3 regions of the Mesorhizobium sp. WSM4849 genome follow, and region 2 is predicted to be linked to each of the others. Evidence: riboswitches for the same ligand, from Rfam matches in the RefSeq annotation. Region 2 holds a riboswitch; each other region holds the start of a gene.
The links. A riboswitch is a leader RNA that binds a small molecule or an ion and turns the genes downstream of it on or off. The one in region 2 is predicted to bind cobalamin.

Region 1 (4,535 bases), on a different contig from region 2:
CGGATCGGGGTTGCGGTAGGCCACCAGGAAGGGTGCGGCAAGCAGCGCCAGGCCGACGACCAGCGCCACGCCGATGAACAGGACGATGGGCAGGTACGAACTCAACAATGCGTTCATGCTGCAGCTTTCCGTTGGCGGCCAATCCACTCTGATTACAGCACCGGACCCACTTGCGGAAGCGTGACAGTTTAATCACTGAACCGTTTTAGGGGGCTCTATGCTGCAACGCGGCGAGGGTTAGCGCAGGGCTTTCGGCGAAGCAAGTCAAACCTTGTTCAAAACCCGGTGCTGGGCAGCATATCCGGATAAACTGGTCCGATCCGCTCCTGTTTGATTTCCTTCATTTTTTACTCCAGTTTTCTCTCCTGACATAGATGCCGACAAAACCCTGCTAGCATGACGCGGAATCATTCGCCCCAACCTTGGTCGAACGCCAACAGAGTGCCGTCTGCATGAAGGAAAAGGTCTCGCTCGCCATGGCCCGGCGCATCGCGCTTGCCGCACAGGGGTTTGCCGATCCTCGCCCTAACAGCACGCCCGATCGCCGCCATCTGGCCCGTGTGCTTGGCCGGACCGGCCTGCTGCAGATCGATTCCGTCAGCGCGGTGGTGCGTGCCCACTATATGCCGCTTTATTCGCGGCTTGGCCCCTACCCGCTTGCCCTGCTCGACAACGCCGCCGTGACGCGCAAGCGCTCGGTCTTCGAATATTGGGCGCATGAGGCCTCCTTTCTGCCGGTCGAAACCTATCCGCTGATGCGCTGGCGCATGGAGCGGGCCGAACGTGGCGAGGAAATGTATAACGGACTGGCCAAGTGGGGCCGCGAACGCGCCGCCTACATTGAAGACATTTATCGCGAGGTCGTCGAACGAGGGCCGGTCGCCGCATCCGCCCTCGAAGGCCAGAAGGGAAACGGCGGCTGGTGGGGTTGGAGCGATGCCAAGCACGCTTTCGAATGGCTGTTCTGGGCCGGCCGTATCACCACGGCGTCGCGTCGTGGCTTCGAGCGGCTCTATGATCTGCCGGAGCGCGTGCTGCCGCCGGCAGTACTTGCTTTGCCGGTGCCCTCCCCGGAGGATGCGCACCGCGAATTGCTGCGCATCTCCGCCCGCGCCCACGGCGTCGCGACAGCGGGCGACCTGCGCGACTATTTCCGCCTCTCTCCCGCCGACATCAAGGGCCGCATCGAGGAACTGGTCGAGGCAGGCGACCTTTTGCCGGTTCGCGTCGAAGGCTGGGACAAGCCTGCCTATCTTCATAAGGACGCCCGTTTTCCGCGCAAGATCGAGGCGCGCGCCTTGCTTGCTCCCTTCGATCCGGTCGTCTTCGAACGAGCGCGCACGGAAAGACTGTTCAACTTCCGCTATCGCATCGAGATCTACACCCCCGCCGAAAAGCGCCAATACGGCTATTACGTGCTGCCGTTCCTGCTCGGCGAAAGGATCGTGGCGCGCGTCGACCTCAAGGCCGACCGCCCCGCCGGCGTGCTGCGCGTCCATGCCGCCTATGCCGAGCCCGGCGCCCCGCCGCAAACCGCCGCCGAGCTTTTCGACGAGTTGAAGCTGATGCAGGGTTGGCTCGGCCTGGAACGCATCGAGGTGACGCCGGCCGGTGATCTGGGTTCGGCTCTCGCCGACATTACCGCGTCGTAGACGTGCGTTGACACGACTGCCTCCACAAGCCTAAATCCGGTTCAGACGGTCTCCTCTCGGCAAAGGGAGGAGCCAAGAGGGAATGCGGTGCGAAATCTCGATTTCAAATCCGCGGCTGTCCCCGCAACTGTAGGCGACGAGCCAAGGCCGATAACCACTGGGACGGTCCCGGGAAGGCGGCACCAAGGCGATGACCCGCGAGCCAGGAGACCTGCCGTCTAGGACATAAGAATCCGATCGCCTGGCGGGTTTTCCGGGCAAGGAGCCTGATTTGGAACGCGACAGCAGTTTTTCGGCTGAGACAGCGGGCGTATTGTCCGGCGATGATGATGCTCTGGCCGACGTCACCGTGATCGTCTGCGCCTCCTGCCGTGACGAGACCGGCTCCGACGGCCATCCTCGCGCCGGCGAATTGTTGGCCGAAGACACGCGCCGCGCTGTATCAGGCGAAAATATCCGTATCCGCACCGTCGAATGCCTTGGCAACTGCAAGCGCCGCCTCAGCGCCGCGATCCTGCGCGACGGCTGCTGGAGCTATGTCTTTGGCGACCTGACCGTGACAAGCGGCGCCGATCTGGTCGCCGGTGCAAAGCTCTTCGCCACCTCGACGGACGGCCTCATTCCATGGCGCGGCCGCCCCGATTGCCTGAAACGCGGCCTCGTCGCCCGCATTCCTCCCCTCGACCTTGTGAAGGATCAGATATGACCACTTCCGTCTCCCGCGTGCCCTGCACCGTCGTCACCGGCTTCCTCGGCGCCGGCAAGACGACGCTGATCCGCCACCTGCTCGAAAACGCCGGCGGCAAGCGGCTGGCCATCATCGTCAACGAGTTCGGCGATATCGGCATCGACGGCGAGATTCTGAAGGGATGCGGCATCGACACCTGCCCTGAGGAAAACATCGTCGAGTTGGCCAATGGCTGCATCTGCTGCACCGTTGCCGACGACTTCGTCCCGGCGCTCGACCAGATCCTGTCGCTGTCGCCGAGGGTCGACCATATCCTGATCGAAACCTCTGGGCTGGCTCTGCCCAAGCCGCTGGTCCAGGCCTTCCAGTGGCCGACGGTCAAGAGCCGGGTGACGGTCGACGGCGTCATTGCAGTCGTCGACGGACCGGCGCTGGCTGAAGGCCGCGTCGCCAACGACATGGACGCCCTGCAGGCGCAGCGCGCGCAGGACGAGACACTCGACCATGACGATCCGGTCGAGGAAGTGTTCGAGGACCAGCTCGCCTGCGCCGACCTGATCATATTGTCGAAGAGCGACCTGATGGACGCCGCCGGCTCGGCCCGGGCCAATGCGATCATCGGCGAGCACGCCGCGCGCGCCGTCACGATCGTGCCGACCTCGCAGGGTAAGGTCGATCCGTCCGTGCTGCTCGGCCTTGGCCTCGCCGTCGAGGACGACATCGAGAATCGCAAGACTCACCACGACGACGAACTCGATCACGAGCATGACGACTTCGACTCGTTCGTCATCGACATTCCGTCGATCGCCAATCCCGATGAGCTGGCGTTGCGCGTCACCACGGCGGCGGAGGAAGAAAACGTGCTGCGCGTCAAGGGTTTCGTCGACGTCGGCGGCAAGCCGATGCGGCTCCTGCTGCAGGCCGTCGGCCCACGCGTCAATCACTATTACGACCGCGCCTGGACCACTGAGGACGATCGCCGTTCGCGCCTCGTCGTCATCGGCCTGAAAGGGCTGAACCGCCCGGCCATCGAGCGTATTCTCGCGGGCTGACCTCAGGCACGAGCCGCGATGCACATCCTCACCACAACATCCGCCTCGCTCGACGATCTCGCCGAGCCTGTTGATCTCAGGCAGACGCCTGCGGATGTCGTGGCGCTGTCTTTCACCGACAGCGATCTGGCCGGGCTGGCGGTGGCGTGGAAAGCAGACGCGGATCGCCTGCCCTCGATGCGGCTGGCGGCTTTGCGCGATCTGCGCCATCCGATGTCCGTCGATCTCTGGATCGACAGCGTCGCCCGGCACGCCAGGGTTATTTTGGTTCGCATCCTCGGCGGTTACGACTGGTGGCGCTACGGCTGCGACCAGCTCGCCTCGACCGCCCGCGCACGCGGCATAAAACTGGCGCTGCTGCCCGGCGAATGCCGCGACGAGGATCTCCGGCTGATCGAATGCTCGACGCTGCCGCGCGAAGAGCTCAACGGCCTGCTCGATTATTTTCGCGAGGGCGGCCCGGAGAATATGACGGCGCTGGTGAATCAGCTGGCGCGGCTGGCGGGACAGGACGCGGCGGTCGTGGAGCCGGTTGTCGTGCCGAAGGCGGGCTATTATGAGCCGGCACTGGGGGTCGAGCGCGACGTCCCCCTCCCCCTCGAGGGGAGGGTCCGGCCGCAGGCCGGGGGTGGGGTCGCCTGTGAAGTGCGCCAACAGCAAAAAACGTCGAGCACTGCCGCAACGACCCCACCCGGCCCTGCGGGCCACCCTCCCCTCGAGGGGGAGGGGGACGTCGTGCCCATTCTCTTCTACCGTTCGATGCTGCTCGCCGCCGATGTCGCGCCGATCGACGCATTGTTCGAAGCGCTCGGGCAGCGCGGCATCATCCCCGTCCCCATCTTCGTGTCCAGCCTCAAGGACCCGGCATCGCTCACCTTTGTCGAGACCGCGCTTGCCACGCTGAAGCCTGCGGCCATCATCACCGCCACGGCCTTCGCCTCCGGTGCTGAGCCCGGCGTCGAAACCCTGTTCGACCGCGCCGGCGTTCCTGTCTTCCAGGTCATCGTCGCGACGACACGCCGCGACATCTGGCAAAACAATCAGCGCGGCCTGGCGCCTGCCGACCTGGCCATGCATGTCGTCCTGCCCGAACTCGACGGCCGCATTCTCGCCGGTGCCATTTCCTTCAAGGGAGAGAGCGAG
Region 2 (4,535 bases):
CGTCGTTGCCAGCGGACTGGCGCAGGTGTGCGAGGTTCAGCTTGCTTACGCGATCGGTGTGGCCGCGCCGGTCTCTATCCTCGTCAATACATTCGGAACCGCAAAGATTGATGAAAAAAGGATCGAGCGCGCCGTCCTTGAGCTTTTCGATCTCCGGCCGAAAGGCATCATCAAGGCGCTTGATCTCTTACGGCCGATTTACCGCAAGACCGCGACATACGGACACTTCGGCCGCGAAGAGCCGGAGTTCACCTGGGAAAAGACGGACAGAGCTGACGACCTGTTGCGTGAGGCAGGACCGGCAGCTGCGTGATGCGCCGGTATTGGATGCGTCGGCATAGGGCGATCCATTCCACACTCGCCAAAAACACGCCGGCCCCGGCGTGGCGAGAAGCCGGCTCGGGTTTTTGGCGGAGACACTGATGTCGAAATATGACGTGCTTTGCATCGGCAATGCCATTGTCGACATCATTGCCCAGTGCGACGAGGCATTCCTCGAGACCAACGGCATCATCAAGGGTGCGATGAACCTCATCGACACACAGCGCGCCGAACTGCTCTACAGCCGCATGGGCCCGGCGATCGAAGCCTCCGGCGGCAGCGCCGGCAACACGGCGGCGGGCGTCGCCTCCTTCGGCGGTCGCGCCGCCTTCTTCGGCAAGGTCTCGAACGACCCGCTCGGCGAAATCTATGCCCATGACATCCATGCGCAGGGCGTTGCTTTCGACACCAAGCCGCTCAACGGCGAGCCGCCGACGGCGCGCTCGATGATCTTCGTCACGCCCGATGGCGAGCGCTCGATGAACACCTATCTCGGCGCCTGCATCGAGCTCGGGCCGGAGGACGTCGAAGCAGACAAGGCTTCGGGTGCGGCGGTCACCTATTTCGAAGGCTATCTGTGGGACCCGCCGCGCGCCAAGGAAGCGATCCGGCAGACGGCGAAGCTGGCGCACGCGGCAGGCCGCGAAGTCTCCATGACATTGTCGGATTCGTTCTGCGTCGACCGCTACCGCGACGAATTCCTCGACCTGATGCGTTCGGGCATGGTCGACATCGTCTTTGCCAACAACCACGAGATCAAGTCGCTCTACCAGACATCGTCGTTCGACGAGGCGCTGGCGCAGATCCGCAAGGATTGCAGGGTCGCCGCCGTGACCCGCTCTGAAAAAGGTTCGGTGATCGTGCGCGGCGGCGAAACGGTGGTGATCAAGGCGACCGCCATCAAGGAACTGGTCGACACCACGGGTGCCGGCGATCTCTATGCCGCCGGCTTCCTGCATGGCTACACGCAGGGCCGCGACCTGCAGACCTGCGGCGACCTTGGCTCACTGGCGGCCGGATTGGTGATCCAGCAGATCGGCCCCAGGCCGCGGCAGAATTTGCGCCGCGAGGCCAAGCAGGCGGGGCTGTTGTAGGGCAGCATTTCCGCGAGGTGCTGCCCACCTTGCCGTTGTGCAGGCTGTCCAGACAGGCGCGGGTAAATCGACTGTCGCGTGCCTGCGTGAAGGACGGCGGTTTTTCTCCGAATTTCTGATTGTTGAGGCTTAGGGACGTTGTCGCACTTCGGGCCAGTACTGCCGGCCGATCATGATGGCCAACACGCCCTTTTTGACGAAAGTCGTTTTGAGCCGGGATCGTAGACTGGCAGATTGCCCGAGCGGCCAAGCACAGCCTGCGCAGACCGGCGAGTGGCGCAAATGGCTCAGCTCTACCGCGACCTGCTACTTTGGAAACACGCCGCAGGTGAACGGTTCACATAAACATATAAACATTTCTTTATACCGCATTGACAACAAAGCGGGCTGCTGCGATTGTCTGCGTGTCGTGGTTCTCCGCAAGGCGTTGCCGTAGCGGAGCTAAGAGGGAAGCCGGTGCAATCCGGCGCTGCCCCCGCAACTGTAAGCGGCGAGCCAACCCACCAATGTCACTGGGGCGAACTGCCCCGGGAAGACGGGCAGAGGCTGTGACCCGCGAGCCAGGAGACCTGCCACGGTGAACAACGTCCACGGGCGGGGTGTCTGGTGGCCGCGGCAGCTCGGCGTTCATGCCGGCCTGCTAGCGCCTTCCTTGTCCCCGCCCCAACCATCGGGGTATGGAATGATTGTCTCCCAGCAAGTTCCCATAGCAACGCTTGGCGTGCCGCGTATCGGTCGCCGGCGAGAACTGAAATTCGCGCTCGAAAGCTACTGGTCCGGAAAATCTTCTGCTGCCAACCTTCTGTCGACGGCGAAGGCACTCCGTGCCGCCAGCTGGAGCGAGCAGCACGACCGCGGCGTGTCGAAAATCCCGTCGAACGATTTCTCACTGTATGACCATGTGCTCGACACCGCAGCAATGGTCGGCGCCGTGCCAGCTCGTTACGGCTGGACGGGCGGGGAGGTCCCACTCGACATCTATTTCGCGATGGCGCGCGGGACGCAAGGCGATGCCGCGGGTTGCGGACGCGCCAGTCACGGGCATGCAGGGCAGCGCGTAACCGCGATGGAAATGACCAAATGGTTCGACACGAACTACCACTACATCGTGCCGGAGCTGGGCGACGATCAGACATTCGCCCTCTCGTCGACGAAACCAGTCGATCACTTTCTGGAGGCAAAAGAGCTCGGCATCCATACACGCCCGGTCATCCTTGGACCGGTGACCTTCCTCAAGCTGGCAAAGTCTCCCGACCAGGGCTTCAATCCCATAGCGCTCCTACCGCGCCTGCTGCCCGTCTACGAGCAACTCCTGCGGAGGCTGGAGCTCTCGGGGGCCGACTGGGTGCAGATTGATGAGCCGGCGCTTGTGCTCGACCTTAACCCGAACGAACGAGCTGCCTTCGAATTCACATACGGCCAGCTGTCGAAAGCCGCGCCCAAGTTGAAAATTATGCTGGCGACCTATTTCGGGCCGCTGGGAGACAATCTGGAGACCGCGCTTTCGCTGCGCCTGGCGGGCCTACATCTCGACCTCGTGCGCGCTCCCGAGCAGTTGGAGACGGTTGGTCGGCTCGCACCGAAGGATCTGGTGCTCTCACTTGGCTTGATCGACGGCCGCAACGTCTGGCGCGCGAACCTGGCTGCCATTCTCGACCGCATCAAGCCGATCGTTGCCGGCTGGCCGCTGGATCGCGTCGAGATTGCGCCTTCCTGCTCGATGCTTCATGTGCCGATGGACCTGCGGATGGAGACCGCGCTCGATGTGGACGTCGGTTCGTGGCTGGCATTCGCCGCCCAGAAGAGTGAAGAGCTGCTTGTGCTGGCCCGAGCCTTATCCGAAGGCAGGGAGGCCGTAGCAGGCGCACTGAAAGCTTCTGCCGAGGCGGCCGCGGCGCGCGCAATGTCTGGAAAGGTCCATGATCCGCTCGTCCATGGGCGGGTTATCAGCATTGACGGCGCCATGAAGCAACGAAAGCGCGCATTTGCCAAGCGCTCCAGAGTCCAGGCTGACACGCTCGGCCTGCCGCCGTTCCCGACGACGACGATCGGGTCCTTCCCGCAGACGCCCGATGTGCGCAGGGCGCGCTCCGCTCATGCGAAGGGCCGGCTGAGCTATGTCGATTACCAGGCCTTCCTGAAGAAGGAGACCGAGGCGGCGGTCCGCTGGCAGGAGGAGATCGGGCTGGACGTGCTGGTACATGGCGAGTTCGAACGAAACGACATGGTGCAGCATTTCGGCGAGCAGCTGTCCGGCCTCGCCTTCACCCAGCATGGCTGGGTGCAAAGTTACGGCTCCCGGCTGGTGCGCCCTCCAATCATCTTCGGCGACGTATCGCGGCCCAATCCGATGACGGTTCTCTGGTGGCAATTTGCCCAGTCGCTGACGAAAAAGCCGGTGAAGGGCATGCTCACAGGCCCAGTGACGATTCTTAACTGGTCTTTTGTTCGCGACGACGTACCCCGCGCCGAGGCCTGCCGCCAGATCGCACTCGCCATTCGCGATGAAGTGGCCGACCTTGAAAGAGCTGGCGCAAGGGTGATCCAGATCGATGAGGCCGCGTTTCGCGAAGGCTTGCCCCTGCGGAAGTCCGATTGGAAACATTATCTCGGCTGGGCAGTCGAATGCTTCCGTCTCGCTTCAACGGGTGTAGAGGACGCGACCCAAATTCACACCCACATGTGCTATTCGGAGTTCAATGAGATCATCGACTCGATCGCTGAACTGGACGCGGACGTCATTTCGATCGAGACGTCGCGCTCCAAAATGGAACTGCTAGACGCCTTCACCAAGTCCAAATATCCGAACGAAATCGGTCCTGGCGTCTACGACATTCACTCACCACGTGTCCCGGAGATCGGCGAGATATTGCATCTCGCCCAACTTGCCTGCGAGCGACTGTCCGACGGCCAATTGTGGGTGAATCCGGACTGTGGCCTCAAAACAAGGAAATGGGAGGAGGTCCGCCCTGCCCTCATCAACATGGTCGCTGCAGCACGCGCGCTGCGGGAGAAAGTGCAGGCGCAGGCCGCTGGGCCACTGTGACCGGCAAACATGTGAACAGCGGGCTTCGCGGATTGAATTCAAAGCAGAAAGGACGGGATCGAAAAGTCGCGCAC
Region 3 (4,535 bases), on a different contig from region 2:
AGCCTTGCCACCTGGTGGCTGCATCTGGGCGCGGGAGCCGGATAAGGCCCTTCAATTGACTTTTACGTAAGTTGCGTGCGAGGTTTCGATGGAGAGCTACCGGTCGATTCCGGTGCGGGACGAGCCCTTTTGTGAATGAAGGGCATCGCCGCATAATGGGCGATCGCGCCGCTATCCGGGCTTTTGGAGTGACGATGCGGGAATATTATTCGATAACCGAACTGACCCGCGAATTCGATGTTTCGACGCGGACGCTGCGCTTCTACGAGGACGAAGGGCTGGTGCAGCCGGTGCGGCGCGGCCGCACGCGGCTGTTTCGCCCGTCGGACCGGCATCTCATCCGCCAGATCATGCGCGGCAAGAGGCTCGGCTTTTCGATCAACGAAATCCGCGAAATCATCCAGATGTACAAGGAGCCGCCCGGGGAGGTCGGTCAGCTCAACCTGATGATCAAACGCATCGAGGAAAAGCGCGAGGATCTGCGCCAGAAGCGCCGCGACCTCGAAGAGACGCTGGCGGAACTCGATCAGGCCGAGGAATCCTGCGTCGAGCGATTGGTGGAGCTCGGCGTCAACACGTGAGCGGCCTTTTTTGACAATTCTACTCTGGCGGCCAGCTAGTGTGGTTTTCTGCCAGAGCGAATTCTTAAAAAGACCTTGCCGCACGCCTCAAATCCAGCGCCGCACCTTTTTAGCGTAATCCCGGTATTTCTTGCCGAATTTCGCCGTCAGAACTCTTTCCTCGCCCTCGATCGCCATCTTCTGCGTTGCGAAGGCGGCGATGATCGCCAGCGGCAGGAACCATACGATCCCCGAGATAAGGGCGACGCCGATCATCAGCAGCGTGTTGGCCAGATATATCGGGTTGCGGCTGACGGCGAAGGGGCCAGATGTGACCAGGTGATCCGGCACGGCGTTTGGGTGGAGCGTCGTCTTTGCCCGGATCATGGTGCGGATTGCCGTGAACCAGAGTGCGACGACGCCGAACAATGCCACCCAGCCGGCCGCGAACAGGATGTCGCCCAGAAGGCCGCCGATCCATGGCAGCGGATAGAGCAAGCCAAGCGCGATGCTGACGGCGATGGCCGCGACATAGATCAGCGGCGGCCACGGTATAAACCCCGGTTTCGGCTGCCCCGGTTTCTGTTGCCCAGGTTTCTGTTGATGGTCGGTCATTGTGCTCCTCCCTCCATCAAAGTGCTGTCGGCTTTGGCAGTGCAGGCGCCGGCGAGCTCGTCGAGATGTGCCTTCCATTCCGCAGCCTGGTCGTTGCGGTAGAGCTGATCAAGCGTGGCCTCGCCCTCGAGTGTATCGAGCATGCACACACAATAGCTGGAGCAGAACTCCGTGTCGCGCGATTGCTCGCACGAAGTCTGGCATTCTTTCAGGAAGGTGACCTGCCTGGTCTCGACCGGTGCCGGCATGACTTGCGAAAAAAGCCAGATCGAGCCGATCAGCACCGGCTGGTGGATCAGATAGAAGGCGAGGCTGTGCCGGCCGATAAAGACCAGCGGATTTGTCCAGCTGCCGGGCGTCAGGCCTGCCAACCGCGTCAGCAGGCCGGAGGCGGAGGCGAGTTTTGCCGTCGCGATGCCCGCAAGCACAGCGCCGAACCATGGCAACAGCGGGACATAATCGTTGGAGCGCGGGTTGGTTGCCGACAGGCCGACCCACCACAGGGCCGGATGGTCAAAGGTCTCGGACCTGAGGTAGAGCGGCGCGGTTATGACGAAAGCTGCCATAACCAGCGTCAGCAGCGCCGGCAGCCGCAGGAACGCCAGGCCGAGCAGGCTGGCGAGCGCGATCTCATGCAGGATACCGAAAAAGATGAAACTGTCCGGCGTGGCAAGCCTCGTGGCAGCCGATATGGCGAGCGCCGCCCCGGCGACCATGGCGAAGCGTTTCCAGAAGCCGTCCCAGCGGATCAGTTTGCCATGGGCGAGGAACAGGCTGACGCCGACCAGGAACAGAAAGGTCGAAGCGATGCAGCGCGCGTAGAATTTCCACCAGCCGAAGGCGGTCAGGCCGGGATCGGTGTAGCCAAAGAATTCGAGATCCCAGGTGAAATGGTAACTCGCCATGGCAAGCAAAGCGACGCCGCGGGCGACGTCGATGGCGATGATGCGCTTGGATCGGTCCTGAACGGTCGGCGTAGAAATGCTCATGGTCTCGCAATCTGATTCAGCACTGCAAGACGACTATCATGGTTGCCCCAGACAAAAGAAGACAGGGCCAAATCCCGTTGATGCTCAGGGCGTCGGTGAAAGCGCCGTATGCCGCTGACGCACCCATTAGAAGCGATGCGGGCCATATTCCTCGGGCATCAGCACTCCGGCCTCGTGGCGCCGGCCGGCTGGTTCCAGAGACGGCGCATTCGCGCTGGTAGCTGGCGGAATTTGGTTTGCCGGGCACGGCGATTCTGCCTATAGTCGCACCCGTCGTCGGTTCCGTTTGGAACCAAGAGGGAATGCGGTAAGGGCGATTCTTTGCCCAATGCCGTGGCTGCCCCCGCAACTGTGTGCGGTAGTCCTCTCCATATGCCACTGAAGAGTTTCTTTCGGGAAGAGCTTCTTCGGGAAGGTGGGGAAGGGCGCTGATCCGCGAGCCAGGAGACCTGCCGGCGACAGGAGAACTGATTTCTATGCCCTCGGGTGGAGGGCGAAAGGACAAGACATGAATACCGCTTCCGTCTCGCTCGTCGCTTCCGTCTCCTCGCAGTCGCGCTTCGTGCAGCTGGCGCTTGCTGCATTTCTCGGCATTTTCGTCATGGGCTTTGTCGGCTTCTCGCATATCGATGCGGTCCACAATGCCGCCCACGACTATCGCCATTCGATGGCGTTTCCCTGCCACTGACGAGGGGCCGACATCATGACACTGTTTCGCAACGTCGTGTTCATCGCGGCGATCGCAGGGCTTGTGGCTGGCGTCGTTCTCGCCTGCATGCAGGCCTACGCCACCGTGCCGCTCATTCTCAAGGCGGAAGTCTACGAGCAGGCCGGCGGTGGCCACACGCATGACCACGCCGCGGCGCCGGCCGCGAACGCCACGGACGCCAATGCCATGAGTAGCGCCGAACCGGCCGCTCCGGCTGCGGAAGACGAAGGCTGGGCGCCGGCCGACGGTTTCGAGCGCTTCGCCTTCAACGTCGTTGCCAACGTCGTCACCGGCATCGGCTTTGCGCTGATCCTGGTCGCCGCTTCGGAGTTCGCCGGCGGCATCGGCAATTGGCGTCAGGGCCTGTTCTGGGGCCTTGCCGGCTTTGCTGTGTTCACGCTGGCTCCGAACCTTGGCCTGCCTCCCGAACTGCCGGCTATGCCGGCTGCCGATCTCGCCCAGCGCCAGATCTGGTGGACGGCAACTGTGGTAGCGACAGCGGCCGGTCTTGGGCTGCTCGCCTTTCGCAAATCCCTGCCGCTGGCGCTGCTTGCCGTGGCGTGGATCGTGGCGCCGCATATCGTCGGCGCGCCGCAGCCCGACAGTTTTGAATCGCCGATCCCGGAAGCCCTGCACCACCAGTTCGTGGTGGCGGTGACACTGACCAATCTGGTGTTCTGGCTGGTGCTCGGCGCCGTCGTCGGCGTGGTGCGCGGCCGCTTGACCGGCAGCACGACCGGCCTGCGCGACAGCTTTGCCTGATCGCGCTGCTCCCGGCGGCAAGCTGACCCTGGTCATCGGCGGTGCGCGCTCCGGCAAGAGCGCGCATGCCGAAAGACTGGTGACGGCCTGTCCGGCGCCGTGGGCCTATATCGCTACGGCGCAAGCCTATGACGACGAGATGCGCGAGCGTATCGCGCTGCATCGGTCGCGGCGCGGCGAGGGTTGGACGACCATCGACGCGCCACTCGATCTCGTCGGCGCGATTGAGGCGTTGCCTGACGGCCGGCCTGTCCTCGTCGATTGCCTGACGCTGTGGCTGACCAACCATATGCTGGCCGAACGCGACATTGAGGCCGAATGCCGAGGGCTGGCCGATGTGCTGTCGCGGCCGCGCGGGCCATGGTTCGTGGTTTCCAACGAGGTTGGCCAGGGCATCGTGCCCGACAATGCGCTGGCTCGCCGGTTTCGCGATGCCGCCGGCCGGCTCAACCAGCAGGTCGCGGCAGTCGCCGGCACCGTGCTGCTGATGGTGGCGGGATTGCCGCTCGAGGTGAAATGACATGGCTGATAACAAACACATCGAAGACAAGCCGATTAACGACAGGGACGAGGAACGTCACCGCGCCAAGATGGCCAAGCGCAAGGCGGTGCAGGACGCCGAGGTCGCCGGAAAGACGGTCGAGAAGGCGCTGCTGATCGTCAACACCGGGCCCGGCAAAGGCAAGACCACCGCTGCTTTCGGGTTGGCGCTGAGGATGCTCGGCTACGGCAAGCGCGTCGGCGTCGTCCAGTTCATCAAGGGCAAATGGCATACCGGCGAGAAGGATGCCTTTGCCGCTTTCGGCGATCGGGTCGTCTGGCACACGATGGGCGAGGGTTTCACCTGGGAGACGCAGGATCTGAAGCGCGACATCGCCGCCGCCGAGGCTGCCTGGGCCA

Region 1: linked by a shared signal. The riboswitch ahead of AC0L3L_RS04795 (DUF1636 family protein) and the one ahead of metE (5-methyltetrahydropteroyltriglutamate--homocysteine S-methyltransferase) in region 2 are both predicted to bind cobalamin.
Region 3: linked by a shared signal. The riboswitch ahead of AC0L3L_RS05005 (CbtB domain-containing protein) and the one ahead of metE (5-methyltetrahydropteroyltriglutamate--homocysteine S-methyltransferase) in region 2 are both predicted to bind cobalamin.

The regions. Positions count from the first base shown of each region.
Region 1 covers NZ_JBVVPW010000003.1:279,332-283,866, reverse strand. The annotation lists gene AC0L3L_RS04805 (NADH-quinone oxidoreductase subunit A) at 1-117, opposite strand, end outside; gene AC0L3L_RS04800 (winged helix-turn-helix domain-containing protein) at 453-1,652, shown strand; cobalamin riboswitch at 1,682-1,885, shown strand; gene AC0L3L_RS04795 (DUF1636 family protein) at 1,924-2,358, shown strand; gene cobW (cobalamin biosynthesis protein CobW) at 2,355-3,392, shown strand; gene AC0L3L_RS04785 (cobaltochelatase subunit CobN) at 3,411-4,535, shown strand, end outside.
Region 2 covers NZ_JBVVPW010000025.1:26,107-30,641, reverse strand. The annotation lists gene metK (methionine adenosyltransferase) at 1-313, shown strand, start outside; gene AC0L3L_RS25215 (adenosine kinase) at 423-1,415, shown strand; cobalamin riboswitch at 1,809-2,006, shown strand; gene metE (5-methyltetrahydropteroyltriglutamate--homocysteine S-methyltransferase) at 2,122-4,461, shown strand.
Region 3 covers NZ_JBVVPW010000003.1:320,943-325,477, forward strand. The annotation lists gene mgtE (magnesium transporter) at 1-45, shown strand, start outside; gene AC0L3L_RS04990 (MerR family transcriptional regulator) at 195-581, shown strand; gene AC0L3L_RS04995 (methyltransferase family protein) at 669-1,175, opposite strand; gene AC0L3L_RS05000 (acetyltransferase domain-containing protein) at 1,172-2,164, opposite strand; cobalamin riboswitch at 2,425-2,635, shown strand; gene AC0L3L_RS05005 (CbtB domain-containing protein) at 2,673-2,852, shown strand; gene AC0L3L_RS05010 (CbtA family protein) at 2,868-3,635, shown strand; gene cobU (bifunctional adenosylcobinamide kinase/adenosylcobinamide-phosphate guanylyltransferase) at 3,658-4,155, shown strand; gene cobO (cob(I)yrinic acid a,c-diamide adenosyltransferase) at 4,157-4,535, shown strand, end outside.